3 regions of the Paenibacillus sp. FSL R10-2748 genome follow, and region 1 is predicted to be linked to each of the others. Evidence: predicted binding sites of a transcription regulator. Region 1 holds the regulator's gene; each other region holds the start of a gene.
What was found. The regulator Rex, encoded in region 1, represses fermentation and respiration genes when NADH is low (regulators of the CRP and FNR family bind a similar motif). The targets are predictions, from matches to a motif close to TTGTGAAATATTTCACAA.

Region 1 (8,489 bases):
GCGGGCATTTCCGGCCGCAGAGCATGTGTTCAGCGCGGATGACCGCGTTGTGGAATCCCTATACGGTAAGGCAAAAGGACAGACACAGGAACAAGCTAAGGAAAAGGTGGAATCTCGGTCATGATCATCGTAAGAGAAGTGGCTCAGCTGCGCAAGATTATTGCTGAACGTCGGCAGCTTGGGACAAACGGAGCAAAAACAATAAACGATTCTGCTTCTTTACAGCAACATAAAGTCGGCTTTGTACCAACAATGGGATACCTGCATGAAGGACATGCGAGCTTGATGCACAAGGCGCGTGAAATGGCAGATACGGTGGTGCTTAGCATTTTCGTAAATCCGATTCAATTTGGACCGAATGAAGATCTGGAAAGCTACCCCCGCGATGAAGCTCGTGATTTGGAGGTAGCACGGCGCGAGGGCGTGGATATTGTATTTTTGCCAACTGTAGCAGAAATGTATCCACAACCAACCCAAACCAAAATTCGTGTATCCGCTTTGACAGATCGCTTGTGCGGTGCCTCCCGTCCCGGCCATTTTGATGGTGTGACTACGGTGGTAGCCAAGCTTTTTAACATGATAGGTCCTGATTTGGCCTTTTTTGGAATGAAGGACGCGCAGCAGGTTGCTGTGCTCCAGCAGATGGTGACTGATCTCAATATGAACGTGACTATCGTACCTTGTCCCATCGTTAGAGAGGCGGATGGTTTGGCCCTCAGCTCCCGTAATGTGTATTTAAGTGCAGAACAGCGCGAGCAGGCGTTGGTGCTGTCCCAGTCACTGCGTAAGGTGCAAGAAGTGAGCGAAGATATTGTAACAAACACAATTACGATTCGTCAGCTACATCAAATGGTGGAGTCCACCATTACTTCCTCTCCTTTAGCAGACATTGATTACATTGAAATATTAACTTTTCCCGGTCTGGAGCCCCTTCTTCCCGAGCAACGGCTATGTGATGTTCAGGAAGACGTCATCGTAGCGCTGGCTGTGAAATTTGGCAATACCCGACTGATTGACAATATAAGAATACAGAAGGCGGAGGTGCTTTCCCATGTTTAGAACTATGATGAAATCCAAAATTCACCGCGCTACCGTTACGGAAGCTAACCTGAACTATGTGGGGAGTATCACTATAGATGAAGATCTCATGGAGACATCGGATCTGTTGGAGAATGAAAAGGTTCAAATTGTAAACAATAACAATGGAGCTCGACTGGAAACCTATGTTATCCCCGGACCGCGTGGGAGCGGAGTGATCTGTCTCAACGGTGCGGCAGCCCGTTTGGTGCAGCCTGGTGATACAGTCATTATTATTTCCTATGCTTCCATGTCGAATGAAGAGGCCAAAACATACAAACCAACAGTGGTATTTGTTGATGAACATAATAAACCAGCCCAAACGATGAACAAAGAAGTACACGCGACGATCATGTAATGAATGGGAGTGCGGATGAAACCCGTCTTTTAAGCGAAAAATGTGAGTGTATTAATCCATCTTTCATAAGGGCGGGATGCACATGTTCCAGCATGTATTCGCAGAAATGAACAGCATGTTAGATGATATCGTGAAGCATTACCCATCAGCCCAGGGCTCCCGCAGGCAGGAGCTGCTACAGCACTGGAGTCTGCTGCGGAGAATGAGTGACGGAATTATGGATGAGTGGCTGGCCTTTGAGGAAAAAATGGTTTGCTTGCGTGCGGCCGGATTTTCCGCAGAGACCGATATGTCTGACACTGAGCTGCCTGAAAAAGAGCTGCCAGCTTTTAATCGGGGGCAAGGGTATTATCGATTACTTATGTACCCTGAGGCGATCCAACAATTTGAGCAGGTACTACAGCATTTTCCGAACAGCTGGCAGAGTCGCATGTATATGGGAATGGCCTATTTTCAACTAGATGATCCAGCAGAGGCTGTATGCCATTTTCAGAAGGTGCTGGACCTGACTGAGCAGGCAGGACTAAAGGCGGTCATCTATAATGCGCTAGGCTGTCTGTTGGCAAAGCAGGCTGACGTAGAGGAGGCGCAAAAATGTTTTGCTCTCGCACATCAGTTCGATCCTGCGTTACCCGAGCCGCTGCACAATATGGAAGCCTGTTTGTCCGGTACCGAAATGCTTCGATACGACAGCTCCATGATGACCTGGATGTAGTTGTCAGACACCGAGTAAGACGATGCATGCCCACCTCCTCAGGCGGCGTGTGCATCGTCTTTTTTGGCTGTCTTAATTTCCAAACAGGCGATCTTCTGCTATGCTAATATATAGAGTTATTATTTTTGTAAGTGTCATAAGAAAGGATTAAGCCCGAATGAAATTTGCGGTATTGGATTTTGAAACGACAGGCACCCAGTCCGCGGATGACATCATTCAAGTCGGACTTGCAATTATAGATCATGATAACAGCATTTCCCGTGTTTACGGCTCTTATGTGAACCCTGGCAGATCTATTCCACCTTTTATCACTGGATTGACCGGAATTACAGACGATGACGTCAAGGATGCTCCTGCACTTGAAGAAATGATGATGGAGCTCGTGCCTATGCTGGACGATGTTGTGCTGGTCGGTCATAATGTGGCGTTTGATTTTAATTTTTTGCAAAACGCTCTGGATCGGTGCGGATATTTGCCGTTTAGCGGAAGAATCTTGGATACAATGGATTTTCTGAAAATTATGTTTCCATCGCTATCTTCGTATCAGTTGGGTTTTGTGTCTTCTGAGTTCGGGCTGGCGCATGATCGCCCTCACCAAGCAGACAGCGACGCGTTGGCTACGGCTGAGGTGTTTTTAAAGTGTCTGGGTGAGCTTCAAGCATTACCTCTGATAACGATACAGCGGCTTAGTGATTTGTTTGCAGAGGAAGACAGTGACCTTGGATGGTTTCTTGATGGGGTGCGTGAAGAGAAAGAGCTTGATCCTATTCAGGATTTGGAGGGACATCAGTTTTTTCGTCAACTTGCGCTAAAAGTGGAAGATTGGACGGAGCTAGCTGCACCGCGTAGAGAAGATGACCCGAATCCACTTTCAGGTGTTTCCTTTGAGGAGTACATGGATGATGTGCGGGACAATTTGCGTTCATCCTTGAGCCAATATGAGGAGCGCGAGGCGCAGATACAGATGATTGAGGGTGTAAATCAGGCACTGAGTGAAGACAAGCATCTGCTGATCGAAGCAGGTACAGGAACAGGAAAGTCTCTCGGTTATTTGCTCCCATCGCTGTATCACAGTGTAAAAAAAGGACAGCGCGTTATGGTAAGTACACATACGATCAACCTGCAGGAGCAATTACGCGAGCGCGACATTCCTATGCTGACCAAGGTGATTCCGTTTCCGTTCCGGGCTGCTATTTTCAAGGGTCGGGGACATTATTTGTGTCTGCGTAAGTTTGAACATAAAATAAACAGAAGAGACTTCGCGACACCGAAGGAAGACTTAATTACAGCGGCTCAGATGATCGTCTGGTTGACGCTAACAGAAACCGGTGATGATGAAGAACTGAATCTGAGCAACCGTGGAGGGGATTTCTGGGAAACGGTGGCGAGTGATTCAGAGTCCTGTCTTGGTCGTTCTTGTCCATGGTTCCGCAAATGTTATTATCATCGTGCACGCCATGAAGCAGGGATAGCGGATGTCGTTATTACGAATCACTCTAAGTTGTTCACAGACGTCAAAGCCAGTCACCAGTTGTTGCCGAGCTATGAACATCTGGTGATTGATGAAGCCCATCACCTGGAGGAAGTAGCTGGTAAGCACCTAGGTATGCATATGAAATATTTCACACTCGTGCATACACTGACGCGACTGTTCAAAGACAGCAAGAATGGACAACTGCCTTCACTTCGTCAACAGTTGGCAAAATCGGGGCACGAGAAGTCGGCGGATTGGGCTTCAACCATCGACCAGATGTATCCGCTCGTGTTAGAGGTTAAGGAAACTTGGGACCTGCTAAGCGACAAGCTGTTTGGCATGTTGCCAGAGCGAAGCGATGCGACACCGGGTGAAACAGGACAGTTTTCTTCCCGTCTCAAACCTTCGGCCAAGCCTGCAAAGTGGGATCAGGCGGGGGCTTTGGAAAATCAGCTATATGTAACGATGAGCGAAATTTTGCGTAAGGGCGACAAGCTGATGCTGGACGTCAAGGAAGAACATGACGATTATGCGGCAGATAGCCTTATTACAGATATCACGGGTCTGCTCAAGGATTTGGCGGGAATCCGAGAAAATTTGCGCTTTTTTATCCGACTCGATGATGAAACAACCGTATACTGGCTCGAAGCGAGTGGGCAATTCCGTAGTAAATCATTGCAATTTTATGCGGTGCCCGTCGATGTGAGCCGCCAGTTGAAAGAAATGTTTTTTGACAAAAAAAGAAGCATTATTCTGACGTCTGCTACCTTATCGGTAGATAAGTCGTTTCAGTACATGATCGATCAGCTCGGCTTGCAGGAGGCCGCAGATCAAGAGCGGCTGATGACTTCGCAGCTCCCGTCACCCTTTAATTACAGGGATCAGGTGTTGCTGGTCATTCCACGGGATTTCCCAAGCGTGAAGGGCAGTGTAGGAGATGCACACTTTGTAGATATGCTCGTTAGCTCTCTAGGAGCGACTGCTCAGGCGACGCGGGGGAGAATGCTCGTTCTGTTTACTTCCTATCGGATGCTCCGGCAAGTGTATGAGCCGCTCAAAGAGGCCTTAGCATCCAGCGAAATTACTGTGCTGGGACAAGGTGTGGACAGTGGGAGTCGCAGCAAGCTAACCCGCCGTTTTCAGGAAGCCAAAGCTTCTGTATTGCTGGGAACCAGCAGCTTCTGGGAAGGCGTCGATATTCCAGGAAAGGCTCTGACTTGTCTGGCCATTGTTCGCTTGCCGTTTCAACCGCCGAATCACCCGTTGCTGGAGGCAAAAAGCGAGCTGCTTCAGCAGCAGAAGAAGAATCCATTTATGAAGCTGTCTGTACCACAAGCGGTCATTCGCTTCAAACAGGGATTTGGTCGGTTAGTACGTACAGCGAGCGACCACGGGGTCGTTATCGTTTACGATACGCGTGTGATCGAATCCTATTACGGAAAGCACTTTTTGTACTCGTTACCGGGACCAAAAATGGAGCATATGCCATCGGAGCAAATGGTGCCCCGCATCGCCGAATGGCTCCAATCCGCCCCGGAGACAGAGGCATAACGGACGGACACTAAGTATGTTCGTTACAATTAGGGGGAGCAAGTATGAAATCAGATAAAATTTCAGAGGCTGTCGTACGGAGGTTACCCGTATATTTACGTTATCTGAATGCACTTCACAAACGGGAGGTGGCTACGGTCTCTTCTCAAGAGTTGGGACAGAGGCTAGATTTGAACCCGGCCCAAATCCGTAAAGATCTCGCCTATTTTGGAGATTTTGGTCGGAAGGGTATCGGTTATGATGTTTCTTATTTAATTGAGAAAATACGCCATATCCTGAAAATCGACCAGCAAATTAATGTCGTATTGGTCGGTGCGGGTAATCTGGGGCAAGCCCTTTCGAATTATAACGCTTATTTAAAAGACAATATGAAGATTGTCGCAGTATTTGATGCGTTTCCGGATAAGGTAGGGACCAAGATCAATACATTGGTCGTTCAACCGATGGATGAACTGGAAGCGACTGTGAAAGAAAAAAACATTCGAATCGGGATTATTACCGTACCTGATTTTGAAGCACAGCACGTGGCTGACAGGCTTATTGAGAGCGGAATTGGAGCGATCCTGAACTTTGCACCGACTACTCTCAAGGCACCGGCCAACATTCGGATTCATGCCACAGACTTTACAACTGATTTGCTTAGCCTCGCTTATTATTTGGAGGACGGAAAGGAAGAAACACAATATGACAGTGAATAAATGGATGATTAAAAACGGCTCTTTTGCCGTAAATGGATCAGAAGCTGGGGTAGTCCATGGTTTTATGATTGTGGAGGATAGCCGTATTACTTATATTGGCGAAACTTTGCCTGCGGGTGAGGAAGAGACGGAAGCGATCGATGGTAAGGGGCTATTGTTTTTACCTGGTCTGATTAATACTCATGGTCATGCGGCGATGTCTCTGCTGCGTGGGCATGGAGATGACTTGGCACTTCAAGTATGGCTTCAGGAGAAAATGTGGCCTATGGAAGCCAAGTTTACATCTACGGACGTGTACTGGGGTACGTCCTTGTCTGTGCTGGAAATGCTGAAAGGTGGAACAACGACCTTCCTGGATATGTACGATCATATGGATGAGGTGGCTCGTGTAGCTGAAGAGTCAGGTATTCGTGCAAGTCTGATGCGTGGAGCAATTGGACTTTGCTCGGAAGAAGAACAGCGAATCAAGCTGGCTGAGGCCGTGACTTTTGCGCGTAACTGGCATGGTAAAGCAGACGGGCGTATTACAACGATGATGTCTCCGCACGCGCCATACACATGTCCACCTGCGTTTATTGAAAAATTCGTACAAGCTGCGCATGATCTGGACTTGCCACTGCATACGCACATGTCTGAGACGATCGCCGAAGTGGAGCAAAACGTACGCGACTACGGTTTGCGTCCAGTTGCACACTTAGATAAGCTTGGCTTTTTCTCCCGTCCTTCGCTTGTTGCCCATGGCGTTCATTTGAACGACGAAGAAATAGCTTTACTGGCTGAACGTGGTGTAGCGGTTTCGCATAATCCGGGTAGCAACTTGAAGCTGGCAAGTGGTGTGGCCAGAGTGCCTGAATTGCTGCGTGCAGGGGTTACTGTTTCTCTCGGAACGGATGGTCCTGCCAGCAATAATAACCTGGATATGTTCGAGGAAATGCGTCTGGCGGCACTTATTCACAAGGGTGTATCCGGTGACCCTACGGCAGTTCCTGCAAGTGAAGCGCTGCGTCTGGCAACAGAATACGGTGCAAAGTCGATTGGTTTAAAAGAAGTAGGAGCGTTGGCAGCAGGCAACAAGGCTGACTTTATCGCGTTGGATCTGAATCAGGCACATTTCTTGCCGCGTACAGATCTTATTTCCCATGCGGTATACTCTGCAAGCGCCAAGGACGTGGCTCATGTGTGGGTAGACGGTCGCCAGGTTGTGAAAAACGGCGAATGCCTGACTATGGACGAGGAACGTATCAAACATGAGGCACAAGCCGCCTTTGAAGGGCTGCTGTCGCGCTAATTTAGGTGTCACATCCCCTTAGAGAGGAAGCACAGGTTTGAAAAATAAGAAAAAATGGATAGCGGTCGCCATTTTGGCCGTGATACTGATCCTGGTCAGCATTTTCTGGTATTATTCCTATGTTACTCAAGACCAGGTGGCTGAGAAAAATGCCGCTATCATTAAGGCCAAGCAATCAGGTGGTCTGGTTAGCACGACTCAAACATGGAAGTCTGTGTGGGATCAGGTATATTGGGTGGTTCAAGGGAAAAATGCACAGAATGAAAATATAATGGTGTGGGTTCCTTTTCAAAAAGTGGAAGGACAACCTAACGTACCTGTCGCAGATAATAGCGGTGTTCACACCGAGTTGCTGAAGAACGGAGTCGATGAGCAAAAAATGACGGCAATAATTCAGCAGCAGCTTCCAGGTGCAAAAATTGTAAGGCTTCAGCCGAGTGTGTTCAATGGCGAATATGTGTGGCAGTTGTTTTACGATGATGGAAGTCATCATTACTACACCTTTTATCGTTTCTCAGATGGGGTAGCGACGGGTGTGAAATATACTTTGCCCAATAACTGAGCTGGTTGAGGATTAGCAGATGTGGAATGAATGACTAGTAAATGATTAAAAGCTCAAGAAAAAGACGTAAATACGACAAAATTCGTATTTACGTCTTTTAGTTTTGCTATGCCGTAAAGCTGGCTGAAAGCCAGTGAAGCATCTTTACCTATCCATCTTCTCTCCTAGGTCAAATTCATCTTTGTGGCGGGCAACAGCGATCGTAAGATCAAATCCTACACGCAGCGTCTCGCCTCCACCATAACCAAAGATTTTGCCTCATCACAACTCCTCCACACATTGCCTTCGATATTAGATATACGTTATGATATACTATATTTTATAAGTGATAGGCAAAAATGATAGAAAAAAGAATTGCTGATCACTATAAGATCATGCAATTTGGTTGTTTGTTGACATTCGTCCCGTTTCTTCTGGGTTTTACATTTTGAGAGGAGGATGTTGTTTGAAATTGCGTGTAGTTCCTATCGTTGTGGCGGCAGTTTTGGCAGCTTTGCTGCTATTTGGGGGATGGTTCATTTACCGTCAGGTTACAATGCAAAGTCCTCTGGAAAAACTGGTATCTCAATATCCAGGCGTGACAAGCGCTCAAATAGATATTAAACAGGATCAGGTTGTATTGAAACTAGATCTCAAACCGCAGGCGGATGTGGCCAGATTGGTCGATGTGGTTAAGCAAAAAGGACAATCCATCATTGGCAGCCGCACCATTAAGTTGGATATCGCAGATCGTTCCAATTCAGCACTGAATCAATGGTGGTCTGAG
Region 2 (8,489 bases), on a different contig from region 1:
CCACGGATAGCAATGATAATCTGGCCAGCTTCTCATTGTTAGGACCATCACCCTATGGTGAGGTGAAGCCAGAAGTTTCCGCACCGGGTGTTAATATCCGGTCATCTGTCGCTGGTGGCGCCTATAAAGGCGGGTATAACGGTACTTCCATGGCGGGACCTCATGTTGCGGGCCTTGCAGCTCTGTTGCTGCAAGCGAATCATTCGCTTACCGTAGATCAGCTTGAGGAAATTTTGATGAACACAGCTACACCGCGCACGGACAGCACATATCCTACTTCGCCAAATAATGGCTACGGACATGGTGTTATTAATGCGCTGGATGCAGTCGGTTCGGTCATGCAAGGTCTGGGCTCCGTGTCTGGTAAAGTTGTAACGGGGGGCGACGATCTGGAAGCACCTGTTCTCGAGCATACACCGCCCGCAGCGGCATTCGAGGGTATTGATATACCTCTGACTGCTCATGTAACGGATGATGTCGGCGTGACAGCCGTTGAGGCATTTGCCAAAACAGCAGGTACGTCAAACTATGTATATATTCCGTTAGAACGGACCTCCGGCGACAGCAAAGATGGTACATATCAAGCGTCTATCCCGACTTTTTTGGTGGACAGCGCTGGTCTGGAATACTATATTCGTGTAAATGATTATGGTAATAATGGATTTGAAACTGAAGTATACAAGGTTAAAATCTCCAAAGGCGTAAAACCAGGCTACACACAAGACTTCGAAAAAGACATTGCCGGTATTAATATCGGTGGACAGGGCAGTGTTTGGAAATGGGGAACTCCGACAAGCGGCCCTAAAAACGCACATTCGGGTACAAAGGTCATCGCGACTAATCTCGAAGGCCAATATCAGGCCAACTCCAACAGTTATTTTATGGCCCCTCCGATTGATCTGACCGAGAGCTCAAAAGGGGCACTGGTCAGCTTCAAGCATTGGTACGATCTTGAAAACAATTCTGATTTCGGCAAAGTGTACGTAGCAACCACAAACAATCAGAATGCGTTTGAGCAGGTATTATCGTTTACCGGCACCAGCAACGGCTGGAAAACACAATATCTTGATTTGCGGGCATTCGCGGGTCAAAAGGTATACCTCCTGTTCAACTTTACGAGTGACAATACGGTTGTGAAAGATGGCTGGTATATTGACGATCTGTCGATTCAGGAGCCAGACACCGTTGCACCTGCTGCGCCGAGCAATTTGACTGCTGAAGCAGATACTGTGGGCAACGTTACACTAGCATGGAATGCTTCCTCCGATGAGGATGTAAAGCAGTACAAGGTGTATCGTTCTACCCAATCAGGCAAAAATTATACTTCCATCGGTACAACCTCAGCACTGACACTCACAGATACCATCACGGTCGGTGGAGCAACCTATCATTATGCAGTGGCGGCTGAGGATTATAGTGGCAATGAAGGAATCAAGTCGAATGAGGCTTCTCTGAGAGTAGACGTGCCGGATACGCTGTATAGCGATCATTTTGACGGCAGCTCGGATAATGGCTGGACTCATTCCGGTACCAAGGATGAGTGGGAACGCGGCATTCCCAAGGAAGTAGGACCAGAGAGCGCAGCGTCCAGACCCAATGTGTGGGCAACCGATCTTGATAGCAATTATGAGAACGGAGCTGAATTTTCGCTGGTTTCTCCCAAAATTAATTTGCAGGCTGTACGCAACGCAACACTGACCTTCAATCACTGGTTTGAAATTGAGGCCGGCTATGATTACGGTTATGTGGAAGTGTCCAAAAACAATGGCGACACGTGGAGCGAGCTGGGCAAGTTCTCTCACAACACGAACGGGAAAAAGTGGACTCCAGTTTATTACAATCTGGATAGCTACACCGGCAATGAGATTCAAATTCGCTTCCGTTTGAAATCGGATAACAGTGTGAACAAGAACGGCTGGTACATTGACGATTTCCGTGTGCTGGGCATTCCAGCTACGACAGTGACCAAGGACATCGTACCTGAGTCGAATATCAAGCTGGAAAAAGCGGAAGAACAATTCCCGCTGTACAAAATTACAAGCACTGAAAAGAGTGAATTCCAGGAGAAAGTGAAGCCGGCAGAAACAACGGTGGATAGTGGACGTGTCGGGCTCGACAGTCTTCCAGCCAGCGCTACGGTTACGGTATTGGAAACCGGACGTTCGGTGAAAACGGATCCGACCACGGGCAAATACAGCTTCACCCATGTAGCGGGCGACTATACGCTGAAGGCTGAAGCCTATGGTTATGTGCCTCAAACGAAAGCAGTCACGATTGAGAATAACAAAGTCATCAGAGCAAACTTTAGTCTTCAGGCCGTACCTCACGGTACGATTCACGGGGTCATTACCGACAAGCAATCCGGTGAACCGATCCAAAAAGCGAAAGTGTTGGTGCTGGAGGATGCGCGTATTGCTCCGGTAGAGACGAATGAGGCTGGAGAATTTACGCTGGACGTGCTGGAAGGAACATACACATTGTCCATTTCAGCTGAGAATTATTATAGTGACAGTGTATCCGTTACTGCTCCTGCGAACGGTAGTGTGGAAGCGAATGTCACGTTGAAACCTTTCATCGGGTTCCAGGGAGGCATTGCCTACGATGACGGGACAGGAGAAAATGCTAGAGCCTTTAACGCGGCAGGCAATTCATGGGCAGTCAGAATGACGCCTGAGTCGGAAGTGGCTCAAGTGACAGGAGCATCGCTTTTGTTCTGGAACTCTGCCTTCCCGAATCCGGGAGGAACGGCATTCCAATATTCTGTCTATGACGCCTCCGGTGCGGCAGGAGCGCCTGGACGATTATTGGCTGGTCCATTCGACGGGACTGCCGTGCGGGACGAGTCACAATGGACGACGGTGCAGCTTCCAGAGCCGGTGACGGTTCAAGGTGACTTCTACATCGTATATACACAGTCTGCTGTAGGCACACAGTCGCCGGGTCTTGCTACAGATGAGAGTGGCCCGAATGCACTTCGCAGCTGGCAAGGTGTAAGCGGCGCATGGAGCCAATCACCTGAGGAGGAAGGGAATTACATGATCCGGGCTATCGTCAGATATCCGGTGAATGCTCCAACGATTACGACTCCTACGAAGGCTACGTATACGCAGGAAGAGTCGATTACCGTAACAGGAACTTCCCCGGCAGAAGGAGCCGATATTCAGCTCTTTAACGGTAAGGAGCTGGCTGGCACAACGAAAGTGAAGGATCGCCACTTCAGTTTGTCGGTTGATCTTCAACCAGGAGCTAATCCGCTAAGTGTTCAAGCAGCGGTATACGGCAAATTAACGGATCGTTCCGAAACGGTGGTTGTGACACTCGATCAGACTAAACCGGGTCTGATCCTGACTTCACCTGATGAAGGGGCCCGTACAAACGCGGGTGTAGTCAGTGTAGTCGGTACCGTGTATGACGAGTTCCTCACCGAATTGACGATTAATGGTGAGCCCGCTGAATTTGGAAGTGACGGCAGCTTTAACAAGCGGTTGCTTATCAACGAAGGTGAAAATCAAATTACGGTGACGGCCAAGGATCTTGCCGAAAACGAAACAAGTGTTACGCGCTCGGTGTATGTCGATACAGCTCTGCCGAAGCTTGAAAACATTAGCCCTGCTGAGGATGTGCGTATTACTCCAGGGCAGCCGGTACGAGTATCCTTTGACAGTGCATCCGGTTTGGAGGCGTCCTTCCATGTGGAGCTGCCTTTCAACCTGTCCACTTTGGGCCGCAACGATATTCCATTAAATGAAACTTCGTCAGGCCACTATGAAGGTACTTATTTCACTTCATCTTCTCTGAATCTGGAAGGCGGAGTCATCGTGATCCGGGTAAGGGATGCAGCGGGAAATGAAGTGGAGACGGAGGCACCGGGAAGATTGTATGTAGCCAATGGTGGAGGACAGAACCCTGATCCGAATCCATCCAATGAGAAGCCGGTAGCCATTATTCAGGCTAATGAATCAGCTAAGAAGAACAAAAATGTACAATTTAACGCCAAAGCTTCCCGTGATGTAGACGGTGAGATCGTTAGTTACAGCTGGAATTTTGGCGATGGCGATACGGCGGTCGGTTCCAAGGTGAAGCATAAATTCACCACAGCTGGAACGTATACCGTAGAGCTAACGGTGACGGATAATGACGGCGCAAGTGGTAAGACTGTGCATACGATCACGATCCGTTAGCAGCCAGTAGGAAAGGAAATGCTTCTTTTAGAATAACAATGAAGGCCCACAGCAAGCCACGGTTTATAGAGGCTGCTGTGGGCCATTTTTAAATTGTCGAACCGTTCAAGAAGCGGTACAATGAGTAGAACTCTATAAAGTGAATCGTTTCACAATAGAGGATTTTGCAAAAATCTAATAAGCGATTTTCAATAAACGATATATAGATCGAAATGGTCTAGTTCGTCTATATATTGCACTTTGGAGCGACTGGAATCGAATTTTGCAAAATCCTGAATAATATTTTTTAGCAGGAGAGGATCCTATTGATTCATTTGCAAAAAGAAAGCGGACGTATCCGTCTTGTGCTGGATGCCTATTTTATGGGGGAAGATATCATTGTACTCATTTCAGGCGGTGATCAGCCTCATTTGGGAACGATTACAGCAGGGGCCAGACTCGAGCCTATTCAAACTGTGCAATTGCAAAATCACAAGGAGTTTTATATTACCGAAGAAATTGCAGTTCGCTTGCGAAAAGAGTTTGCAGGCAATTTTGCCATTTGCTGCGGGGCACATTTGGATCATGCAACCAAGGATGAAATCCGAGTGCTGACAGATATGGCTATACAACTGGGGAAAGAGCTCATTGGAGAACTCAAGCAAGAACGCTAGTAGCGACCTTTTTAAGTGAACTCCCGAAAGAGCAGATTGCGATATGGGTACTTACTAAAGGGATACTTAAAAAGCAATGCAAAGCCATCATCCTCAATTTGTACAGATTTCAGCGCAGAGGATGGAATCAAACTACGGATCATGACATGAACTGCACGCTGGTCTTGTCTGTTGATCGCTTTGGCAAAGGCAGAAGCAAAACATGGATTGCGTGCCAATTCGCGATACAGCGGAAAAACGGCTTTTGCAATGGCGCGATGAACTCTCGGCTCAAACGTAAACTGCACAGTCCCCGGTGGAATCGTCGTTCCATTCGTATAATAGAGCATCGGTGGCTGAGCTAAAAAGGAAATAAAGTAGCCGATGCCATTCGTGCCTAAGCCTTGTTTGGCGGCAAATGGTGCTACTGAGCAGAGAAGGGATTTCATCCGATCCAAATTGCCCTGAACGACAGCTCGTGACCATTGAACTGCAAACGCACGGCGAGTTGCAATAGCTTTGTAAAATGGCAGCATGGCAGTGGAAATTATCCTAAGTGTGTTTGCATTTAAACGTTTGTGAGGCGAGCCCTTTCTGCGGGATGTTGCACGATATAGCATAGCTCCGACCTCCTTGGCAGGATGCTCTCATGGAGCGCAATTGATCTGTAACAGGTACAATACTGTATGCCCGGTTACCTCAAAAAGTGCTAATATCGCTAGGTTTCTTCTTTTTAACGTTCTAATTTAAAAATTCGAAATAAGTACTGTCCTGATTTGTAAGATTGTGGTACCCTAGAACTTATATAATTGCTATTTTTCGTATTGGAGTTGAATTTAACAGATGAGTGATTTGTACAAGGAGCCTCGATCTTCCGATCCTTTTCAGGAGACGAACGATTATAACGCCCCATTTAACCCGCCCCCAGTAGTTCCACCTACAAATAGTAAAGCTGTTGCCTCGATGGTGCTCGGGATTTTATCTGTTGTCATTCCCTATATTGGGTTGATTATCGGAATTGTGGGTATTATTTTGTCCAGCCTTTCCCTGAAGGAAATTAACCGTCATGGCGAGCAAGGCAGAGGTATGGCCATTGCTGGATTGGTATGTAGTATTATCGGTACACTGATTTATACACTGATCATCATTTTTATAGTTATTGTTTTTATTGTAGCGGCCTCCAGTGGCGATCCGGATATTTTTTCAGACATTTAATCAATTGAAGAATGCTTGAGTCAGACAAACCATTCACGATTTGACGATTGGATGCTATGATAAAAGGAGTCCAATGAAGGAGAGTGAAGCCATATGGCACGTACTCAAACACAAAAAGCGTTGAGCAAGGCAAAACGCGCTGGAATCTATTGCGCGGCACAAAGCCGCAAAACGAATGACCATTATGGCGAGATTTCACAGCACATACGAATGAAGCCGACCAAGCAAGAACAATTACAGAAGATCAAGCACAAGAAGCGAATCGTTCAGAGCGACGCTTCTTTTTTTTGTCTTTAGAGAGAACAGCAGTGTCCTTTTCGGCTTGGATTTATAAAGTAGCAGAGAAATGATTGTATACAAGCGAATAGCGTTTTTCTGTACCGAAAAAGGACTTGATAATAATTATCATTCTTGTTAGAATATCATAAGAAAGAAGGAACCCGGGCATGGGCTCCTTCATTATAAAACTAGGCTTGAAATCAAAGATTTACTTGGCTTCGAAGGTTTTGCAGTCTGTTTCTTCAGACTTGTGAGTGTCTTCAGGTCTGTTGCTTACGATGTAAATGGAGCTAGCGCTGCATTTATTCTCTTGGGCCCAGTGCGTACATGAATTGACTTCACACAGAACGTCTTTTGCCATGTTGTACACCTCCTTATATGGATGTGGTGGGCTGAGCAAATATAATCACGGTCAGTCAAGGTAGGACTTGTCCAACTGTGTTTACCCTCTTGTTAGGAAGAGGGACTTTGCTATGCCTACTTGTACAATATCAAATGAATTTTAAAATTGCAATGTTTGCTTCTTTTTGCAGTTCGAAGCGGACACAAGTGTCCCTTTTAATTAAAAAACAAAAGCTGTCCTCCATGCAGAACGAAATGTTTCTCTGCTGGAGAACAGCTTTTTTTGTTTTTCTGACATAATGACGATATGAAAAGACTTAGCGCACGTTAGGAATATTTACGATGGGATCGATGTCAGCATCATAGTCTACGCCCTCAAACTCAAAGCCGAACAGTTGGAAAAATTCGTGACGATATCCTTCAAGATCTGACAATTCGTAGATATTGTTGGTCGTCAGCGCCTCCCATATCTTCTCAACCTCTGCCTGTACGTCTTCGCGCAGTTCCCAATCATCAATACGAATACGTCCTTCTTCATCTACAGGAGTTTCTGGTGCGTACAGACGCTCAGCAAACAGGCGGTAGCTCTGTTCTACGCACCCTTCATGCAGCCCTTTTTCCTTCATTATCTTATATAAAGCAGAAATATACAGAGGAACGACAGGGATAGCGGAGCTAGATTGGGTAACGAGTCCTTTGGTGACTGCGACGAAGGCGCGTCCGCCTGTAACTTTCAGCTGATCGTTCAGCTGATGTGCTGTCTCCTCCAAATGATCCTTTGCACTTCCGATACTGCCTTCTCTGTAGATGGCTTGCGTAATATCTGAACCAATATACGAAAAGGAAAAGGTTGTTGCAGTATCAGCCAATACACCGCCTTCACGCAAGGCGTTAATCCACAATTTCCAGTCCTCACCACCCATAACCTCTACAGTTGCTTGTACTTCTTCTTCTGTTGCGGGTTCAAGCGTCACGCTGCTGACTTCCCCGGTGTGGAAGTTAACGGTCTTGTTTGTGTAAGGCTTACCAATAGGTTTGAGCACGGAATTAAACGTTTCGCCTGTGCGGGGATTTGTACGACGACCTGAAGCGACACTGTAAATCACCAGATCGACTTGTCCCAGTTCTTCGCGAATGGCTTCCACCGTTTTGGATTTGACCTCATCCGAGAAGGCATCGCCTGTTACGCTTAAGGATTTAAGCCCAGCTTCCTGAGCAGCTTTTTCAAATGCAGCAGAATTGTACCAGCCTGCCGATGCTGTACGTGTGGCGGTAGCATTACTAGGGCGATATACACCAATTGTATTGGCACGCGCACCGAAGGCGGCAGTAATGCGAGAGGCCAACCCATATCCGGCAGATGCCCCGATCACAAGTACATTACGGGGTCCTTGGATAGCAGGACGGGCCTGTACATAGTCAATTTGCTCCTGAACATGTTGGGCACAGCCCACCGGATGAGCAGTGGTGCAGATAAAGCCACGTGTTCTTGGTTTGATAATCATGTTATTGTAATTCCTCTCTTCTTGTAGCGATCTTCCCCCTTACTATTTTAACTTTTAACTATTTTTTTTCAAACGTGGATTTTAGTAAGTATCCTTTTTACCCAAAAGTGTATCCTTGCACGGGGTGGCAAGTGCCTAAGTGCCTGCATATGATGCTGTAACGATAAATATGAGAAGGGAGAGAGCTGCTTGAAGAATAAGAGCCGCAAAACCATAAGAAACAAAAAGCCGCTCTATAGTGTAATTGACCCGGATATGAATGAATTAAGTATGATACATCGCGTGAAGCCACAGCCTGCGGAGAGGGAGACAGAAGCAAGACTTCATCAAGTTGC
Region 3 (8,489 bases), on a different contig from region 1:
CCGGATTTAAAAGATCACAGCTTCGAGGAGCTGTGATCTTTTTTTGAATTTTTTGAGGGAATATTGGATGATATGCACTGTATGATATAGGAAATAAACCAGTAAACACTTGATAATGATTATCAATATCTTTATTATATAAAGATAGAATGAAGTTTTGATGAAAGTCGTGCGTTAAGCCCGTGACTATATATATTGGATAAGGGAAAGGGATGATTCCAAATGTTTCGTCTGAAAACGGCAAATCTGGATATTGCTTATGAAGATCGATTGATTGTAGAAGATCTGAACGTAGAAATACCGCAAGGGAAAATCACAGCCTTGGTGGGCGCAAATGGTTCTGGCAAGTCCACCATTCTGAAGACGATGGCTCGCATCATGAATCCTAAGGGCGGCAGTGTTCTGCTTGACGGTAAATCCATTCATAAGCAATCCACCCGGGAAGTAGCTAAACAGCTGGCTATTTTGCCACAAAATCCGACTGCACCGGAAGGATTAACCGTGACGGAACTGGTATCTTACGGACGTTTTCCCTATCAAAAAGGCTTTGGTTCCATGAAAGCGGAAGATCGCAAAATGGTAGAGTGGGCCATTCAAGTAACGGGAATGAGTGAGTTCCACGATCGTCCGATTGATCAGCTTTCTGGCGGTCAGCGTCAGCGTGCTTGGATTGCTATGGCGCTTGCGCAGGATACGGATATTTTGTTTCTGGATGAGCCGACGACATTTTTAGATATGGCGCATCAACTGGAAGTGCTGCATTTGCTAGAGTATCTGAATACTTCGGCGGAGCGCACCATTGTTATGGTCGTACATGATTTGAACCATGCGGCCCGGTATGCTCAGCATATGATTGCGATCAAAAAAGGGAAGGCCGAGGCGGTAGGAACTCCAACTGAGGTTATGTCTCCTGATGTGCTGCGCGAGGTGTTCGGGATTGAGGCGGATATTGTAACAGATCCTCGTACGGGTGTACCGCTCTGTCTTCCATATGCTTTGGCTGGACAGCCAGCGGTAAGCCAAGCAGTAAAGGAAATGAATGTGGAAGAGAAGCAACCCGTGGGTTCTGTTGCCGAGCGACGTGATGCCAGACCACAAGTAGCGGCAAGAGGTTAAAGGGGACATACCATGAGACCACTGGATTACAATCAGCTTGAGCAATTAGCGAAAATAGTGAGAGTCACGCCGGAGGATGCAGTATATTCCGGCCCAGTGGCCGAATGGCTTGAACCAGAGAAAATCCGCTCTGTGATGGAGTATTACGGCGATCTTCTGCGTGCTGAAGACGATTTAACCGCAGCCGTTTATTTTGTGAACCAGTTGCGTGGTCTCGTGTTTGCACAGCATTTTATGGTGTCACTGTGTGAACGCCGTTTGGATCTGTCCGTTTCCAATCTCAGATTTCATATTTGTTATGAAGGTCAATATCCCTCTATTAGCCTCCAGGTCATCGACCTAACAGAGCTGGACAATACGCGGAACAATGGGGATGACCATTCTTCCGGACAGGCTCAGCAAGCGTTACGTGACTTTTACAGTTTGCAGATGCGGCCCATATTGGAGGCAATAGCTGCAGTGGGGAGCGCATCTATTGGGCAAATGTGGGGACAGTTTCCGTTGACATTGCTGTATTTTAAGGATAGAGTACAGCCATCGTTGACTGATCCTCAGGATGTGGAGCGCTTTGAACAAGATTATATGTATGTGACACGTGAGCTGGAGGGAGAGGTATTCGGGCGTAAAAGAAATCCGTTTACGGTTCGTCTCATTGAATTAGACAATCCTTACCGCCCCGGTGAAAATACCTACATGAAACCGTCCTGTTGCCAATATTACAAGACAGGTGGAGGCCAGCGGTATTGTTATGCTTGCCCAAAAATGTCCGCTTCCGAACGCGAAGAACGCAGACTCGAAGTGATGGCATCACGGTAAAGTCACTGTGGATGTTGGCATGTCCGTCACGTTTTGGTTAAAATAGGTTATGTAACCTAAACCAAGCGACACGAAGGAGGATGCTGTATGTCTGTCTATTCACATAATGCCGTAACACCAGCGAATCAGGAGGTTTCTCTGGATACTTACACCGGTAAGGTGCTGGTTATTGCGAATACCGCCAGTAAATGTGGACTTACCCCTCAATATGGGGATTTGCAAAAGCTTTATGACGAATATAAGGATCGGGGATTAGTTGTATTAGGATTTCCTTGCAACCAATTTGGCGGTCAGGAGCCGGGCAGCAGCGAGGAAGCGGCTGAATTTTGCCAATTGAATTATGGGGTTAGTTTCCCGATATTCGCCAAAGTGGACGTCAACGGACCGGATACAGCGCCTCTGTTTGAATATTTAAAAAAGCAACAGCCTGGAGAACAGGAAGATGGGACAATTCAGTGGAATTTCACGAAATTCATTGTGAATCGTGAAGGTGTACCTGTGGGTCGTTTTGAACCGAAGGAGTCACCTGAAGCGATGAAAGCAGCTATTGAGCAATTGCTATAGTAGCTTCGCTTTAATTCCAACGTATATGTTTAAAAAGGGTCTGATTTCCGGAATGTCTCCGGGAAACGGACCTTTTTTGTTCTCTACATATGCATTTGTCTAAGGTGTGTTGCATCATGTGAAGGTCGATTCCAAGGGCATAATCAGGAGGCTTACAGGGAAAACTGGATGGAGCAAAGAAACATTTCAGCAAACGACTGAACTCGTATATCCTTTCTTTTTTAAATGTGGACAAATTGTGAATATCTTAAAAAGCTATTGTAATGTGAAAAATATCACACTATAATAAGCGCATGAAGTGAAATAAATCACAAACGCTAACGAGCTGTTTACGTGAAACTATTCACAATTATTATACATTTTATGCCCACACACCAAGGAGGAATTTAACATGAAAGTAGCAGTTATCGGATGTACACACGCAGGCACGGCAGCTATCGTCAACACAGCTAAATGTTATCCAGATGCCGAAATTACCGTTTATGAGCGTAATGATAATATTTCATTCTTATCTTGTGGTATTGCTCTGTACGTAGGTGGTGTCGTCAAAGATCCGCACGGACTGTTTTATTCGTCTCCAGATCAACTGGCTGACTTGGGTGTAGAGACCAAGATGCTTCATGAGGTAACGAGTGTGGATACGGCAGGCAAGACGCTGCATGCACGTAATCTCCAAACAGGTGAAGAATTTACAGACACATTTGATAAATTAATTGTGACCACAGGATCATGGCCTATTATTCCGAAGCTGGAAGGCATTGAACTTGATCATATTTTGCTCTGTAAAAACTATAATCATTCGAATGATATCATTGAGAAAGCCCAGCATGTACAGAACATTACAGTTGTCGGAGCTGGATACATTGGTGTTGAACTGGTAGAAGCTTTCCAAATGAACGGTAAAAATGTAACACTGATCGACAGTGCTGATCGTATATTGAATAAGTATTTGGACCATGAGTATACAGACCGGATTGAAAGTTCCCTGAAGGAGCATGGCATTAAGCTGGTACTTGGCGAGACGGTGAGTCGTTTTGAGGGTACGAACGGTAAGGTAAGTAAAGTCGTGACCTCTAAAGGAGAATATGAAACAGAGCTTGTTATTCTCTGCATCGGTTTCCGACCTCAAACGGATCTGCTCAAAGGTCAGGTAGATATGTTGCCTAACGGTGCGATCATTGTGGATAACTATATGCAAAGTAGCTGCCCGGACGTGTTTGCAGCAGGTGACAGCTGTGCAATCCGCTATAATCCGACAGGCAAAACGGCTTATATCCCTTTGGCAACCAACGCAGTTCGTATGGGTACGCTGGTAGCACGTAATCTGGTACAACCAACCATTGCCTACATGGGAACCCAAGGAACTTCGGGTATCAAAATTTACGAAGACAATATTGCAGGAACAGGCATGACGGAAGCGGCGGCAACGGACGAAGGCATGACTGTAGAAGCTGTAACCATTGAGGACAGCTACCGGCCTGAATTTATGCCAACCTCCGAAAAGGTATTACTGAAAGTGGTATATGAGCAGGAGACACGGAGAATTTTGGGGGCACAAATTATGTCGAAGGTGGATTTGACGCAATCCATTAACACGCTATCCGTAGCCATTCAAAATCATATGACCATTGACCAGTTGGCCTTTGTCGATTTCTTCTTCCAGCCACATTATAACAAGCCTTGGAATTTCCTGAACGCAGCAGGTTTACAAGCATTGCCTACAATATCCGAACGGAACCCAGTTACTGTATAATTCGGTTTGTCTGTGACATTGTTCATAAGTTTGTCAACAATCTGAGACGTATGGACGAATCCTTATAGTACAATATAGAGTAGCATAAGGATTAGGGGGTAAGTAGCTTATGGATTTGTTTTATATCCTTTTTCTTGTAGTCGTAGCGCTGGTAGGCCTCGGTGGAGTTATTTGGTTCTTGAGAGCAGTTGAAAAGGAAGAATACAACTAAATGCAAAGCGCGTAGTAGCGCAGTAGATGTAATAATACAGAAAAGACAGTCCTTTTTCCAAGGGCTGTTTTTTTAATGCTTGATAAAGTGATTTTTTTCACAAACATAATCACTGATTTTAAATAAAATATGAAAGAAGAACATTTTAGTGAAAAGATATTAAAGGAGCGGGGACATATGGCGAGCTATAAACCGGGGCAAATTGCCGAAAAGACGGTGGAAACAGGAGTGGCCAAGGCGAACAACCCGTGGACTGTGGCGGTGGTACTGGGATTTTTGGCAGGTGCATTTATTGCACTCGGGTTTTTGCTGGATATACGTGTTATTGCAAGTGCGCCTAAAGAATGGGGAAGCATTGCCACCTTTATTGGAGCTGCGGTGTTCCCTGTAGGTCTGGTATTAGTTTTGATCGCCGGCGGAGAATTGCTGACCGGCAATATGATGGCGGTTCCTTTGGCGAGATGGGCAGGACGGATTAAGACAGGGGCCATGCTTCGTAATTTGGCGATTATTACGCTCAGTAATTTTGCGGGTGCGTTATTCGTTGCATTTTTCTTTGGCCATGTGCTGGGTTTGACAGAAACGGGCCCTTACCTGGACAAAGTGGTGGATATGGCAGGACATAAGCTACATGAAAGCTTTTTGCAGTCTTTTATATCGGGTATAGGATGTAACTGGCTCGTAGCACTGGCTGTATGGCTGGCTTATAGCACAGACTCAATTGGCGGCAAAATTATGGGGATTTGGTTCCCGACCATGGCCTTTGTCGCTATTGGATTTCAGCACGTTGTTGCCAATATGTTTCTCATTCCGGCGGCTATCTTTGCAGGCCACTTTTCATGGGCAGATTATGTTATGAACTTCATTCCGGTCTGGCTGGGGAATTTGGTAGGAGGTAGCCTGTTTGTGGCTGGAGCCTACTGGTTGGCCTATTTGAAAAAGCCTCAAGCCAACGCACATCCAGTGAATGAATCTCCAACTACTTCTTCGGTTGCACATCAAATCCGTTGAGTGATCCTGCTTAATTACGGCACTTTAAACAGCAATAAACAAAGCAAATCCGCCATGACAGGCCCGGGGGAACGAAACCTGTCATGGCGGATTTTTTTGGGAGTGGTCCATGATTTGGCATGGAGGATGAGTGTGCTCTCGTCCCATAATGCCTTGATCTCTTTTACCCTCGGTAAGATATGATGAAACAGGATGTCGAAAAAAATTATGATTCTTAAAAAAATCCGTTTTGCTCTATGCAGCAGACGGATTTTTTTAATATTTTGGAGAGCGGCTGTGTGGGAAAATCCTTCTCTTGCCATAGGCCAAAGCTGTGGATATGATAAGATCAGTGTAATTTTTGGAAACGGTAACGGAAAGGAGCATCAACACTATGGATCATCGCAATAGCGCGCCTCCTGAGGCCACGCTTCAACAAGACTTACAGAGGGGACAGCGGATGACGGAGCAGCAGGACGGTATTTTTCCGGCTGTATGCCCGTTAGATTGCCCGGATACGTGTGGGCTCCTGCTTCACAAGGAAAATGGAAAGATAGTCAAGGTCACTGGGAACCCGGATCATCCTATTACCAAAGGCGCTATTTGTAACAAAGTTCGCAATATGACGGAGCGGGTATATGATCCTGATCGGGTGCTCTATCCGTTGAAACGTATAGGCCCCAAAGGAGAAGGGAAGTTTGAACGAATTAGCTGGGAGGAAGCGGTCGATACCATTACAGGTCGATTCAAGGAGCTGATACGTACGGACGGATCGGAATCTATTCTCCCCTACAGCTTTTATGGCAATATGGGCGTATTGAGTGTGGATGGAATGGATCGCCGTTTTTTTAATGCGCTGGGTTCAAGCCAACTGGATCAGACGATTTGCAGCGTGGCTGGGAATGAAGGCTGGGCATCCGTTATGGGCTTTAAGGGCGGCACCAGCCCGGAGGACACGGAGGATGCAGACCTCATTATTGTGTGGGGTGGAAATGTCATTAGCACCAACATGCATCAGGTCGTTTTGGCTGAGAAGGCACGTAAAAAGGGTGCTAAGGTGGTCGTTATTGACGTTCATCGCAACCGGACGGCGCAATGGGCGGATTGGTTCATTCCGTTATATCCGGGGACGGATACGGCGCTCGCGCTGGGTGTTATGAATGTGCTGTTCGCTCAGGGACTGACGGACGACGAATTTTTACATCGCTACACGGTAGGCTATGAGGATCTGCGCGAGCATGTTAAGACATATACACCAGAGCGAGTTTCGCGGATTACCGGCGTGCCGGAAGCAGATATTATCCGTTTAGCGGAAATGTACGGAACTGCGCGAGCAGCGTATATCAATATCGGCAATGGGCTTCAGCATCATGATAATGGCGGTATGAACGTACGTGCAGTTACATGTTTGCCTGCGCTCACTGGACAATGGCTAAAGCACGGCGGGGGAGCGTCACGCTCTAATGGCGCTTATGGCAAATTTAACGGCGCCAATCTGGCGCGTCCTGATCTGCGACAGAACCCGGATGCCCGGGTGATCAACATGAACCGGATCGGAGAAGCGCTGCTACAGAAGGAACAGCCGATTAAGGCGTTATTTGTATACTGTAGTAACCCGGTAGTTGTAGCTCCCGATTCGGAACGGGTGACTGAAGGATTTGAACGAGAGGATTTGTTCACAGTCGTACATGACCTGTTTCTTACGGATACGGCCCGTTATGCCGATATTGTGCTGCCTGCAGCGTCTTCCTTTGAAGGTACGGACCTATATAAATCCTACTGGCATCACTATGTCCAGATGCAGGAACCCGTCATTGCTCCACTCGGGGAAAGCAAAAGCAATTATGAGCTGTTTAGCCTGCTCGGACGGGCTATGGGCTTTGACGAAGTTGCCTTTACGGAAAGTGAAGCGGACATGATCGCAGGCGCGCTTGATAATCCAACGAACCCTTATCTCAACGGTGTAACCTTGGAAGCCTTAAAAGAGTCACCTTTTGTAAAGCTCGATATGTCGCCAAAGTCCACTTATTTGGATCGTCTAACCACGCCTTCAGGCAAGATTGAACTATATTCGGAGAAAATGAAACAAGCAGGTCTGCCCGCGATGCCTTCATATGTGCCGCTCATTGAAGGGTATGATGGAGAGCATCGACCGCAAGCGGACGAGCGGTTTCCATTAATGTTTATTTCACCGCCAAACCATAATTTTCTGAATTCTACTTTCGCTAACTTGCCCAAGCATCAGCGGCTGGAGCGGGAGCCCTTGCTACAAATTCACCCGGAGGATGCTCAGACAAGAGGCATCGCAGATGGGGAACCGGTTACCGTATGGAATGATCGGGGGACGTATGAGCTGAAAGCCAAAGTCACCGATCTGATGCTGCCCGGTACAGTGATTAGCCAGGGATTATGGTGGGAAGGCAAAGGACGCAGACAGCGTGCCAATGTGTTAACCTCTGATCGGCTGTCGGATATGGGACAGGGGGCTACTTTCTTCTCAACGGTGGTGAATGTGAAGCACCAATGAGATAATGCCATTTATGGCGTCAGATGCAAAAGGAGAAACAAAAGATATGAAATGGTTGGAGTCTTATCCGAAAGAAGTGAAAGTGTTTCTCATTGCTAGCCTGATTAATTCCGCTGGAAGTTCATTGATGTGGCCGTTGGTCAGCATGTATGTGTTTGACGAACTGAACCGTAGTATGGGAGATGCAGGGATTGCGATTTTAGTGCAGTCTCTGGGCGGAATTTTTGGTCAAGTGCTGGGCGGAGCCCTCTATCATCGTATTGGAGCCAAAAAATTGATTGTTGGCTCACTGGCGATGAACGCGCTGGGACTTCTCACGCTTCCATTTACCAGTGGTCATTGGGTAGCGTTTGTCATCATGATGGGCTTTATAGGCTTTTTTAATGTCGTATCTGTGCCTGCGATTCAGGCCTTTGTAGGTTTTCGTTTCGCTGATCGTCGTGGAGAGCTGTTTAATATTATTTATGTCGCTAACAATATTGGGGTTGCAGTGGGTACGGGATTGAGCGGCG

Region 2: lpdD (prenylated flavin chaperone LpdD) is a predicted target of Rex. The motif match lies at 4,319-4,336, and genes of this name have one in related genera.
Region 3: NSS66_RS12220 (formate/nitrite transporter family protein) is a predicted target of Rex. The motif match lies at 4,546-4,563, and genes of this name have one in related genera.

Annotation. Positions count from the first base shown of each region.
Region 1 covers NZ_JBBOTK010000002.1:392,216-400,704, reverse strand. Annotated here, with positions in the region: gene panB (3-methyl-2-oxobutanoate hydroxymethyltransferase) at 1-124, shown strand, start outside; gene panC (pantoate--beta-alanine ligase) at 121-1,059, shown strand; gene panD (aspartate 1-decarboxylase) at 1,052-1,435, shown strand; gene NSS66_RS08330 (tetratricopeptide repeat protein) at 1,518-2,150, shown strand; gene dinG (ATP-dependent DNA helicase DinG) at 2,308-5,175, shown strand; gene NSS66_RS08320 (redox-sensing transcriptional repressor Rex) at 5,220-5,873, shown strand; gene NSS66_RS08315 (amidohydrolase) at 5,860-7,161, shown strand; gene NSS66_RS08310 (cell wall elongation regulator TseB-like domain-containing protein) at 7,199-7,723, shown strand; gene NSS66_RS08305 (hypothetical protein) at 8,169-8,489, shown strand, end outside.
Region 2 covers NZ_JBBOTK010000004.1:161,132-169,620, forward strand. Annotated here, with positions in the region: gene NSS66_RS13790 (S8 family serine peptidase) at 1-4,181, shown strand, start outside; gene lpdD (prenylated flavin chaperone LpdD) at 4,487-4,834, shown strand; gene NSS66_RS13800 (hypothetical protein) at 4,846-5,433, opposite strand; gene NSS66_RS13805 (DUF4190 domain-containing protein) at 5,657-6,028, shown strand; gene NSS66_RS13810 (hypothetical protein) at 6,122-6,325, shown strand; gene NSS66_RS13815 (DUF1540 domain-containing protein) at 6,516-6,668, opposite strand; gene fabV (enoyl-ACP reductase FabV) at 6,967-8,154, opposite strand; gene NSS66_RS13825 (WIAG-tail domain) at 8,344-8,489, shown strand, end outside.
Region 3 covers NZ_JBBOTK010000003.1:493,412-501,900, forward strand. Annotated here, with positions in the region: gene NSS66_RS12200 (ABC transporter ATP-binding protein) at 223-1,116, shown strand; gene NSS66_RS12205 ((2Fe-2S)-binding protein) at 1,129-1,932, shown strand; gene NSS66_RS12210 (glutathione peroxidase) at 2,020-2,496, shown strand; gene NSS66_RS12215 (FAD-dependent oxidoreductase) at 2,888-4,249, shown strand; gene NSS66_RS12220 (formate/nitrite transporter family protein) at 4,638-5,471, shown strand; gene NSS66_RS12225 (molybdopterin-containing oxidoreductase family protein) at 5,845-7,977, shown strand; gene NSS66_RS12230 (MFS transporter) at 8,024-8,489, shown strand, end outside.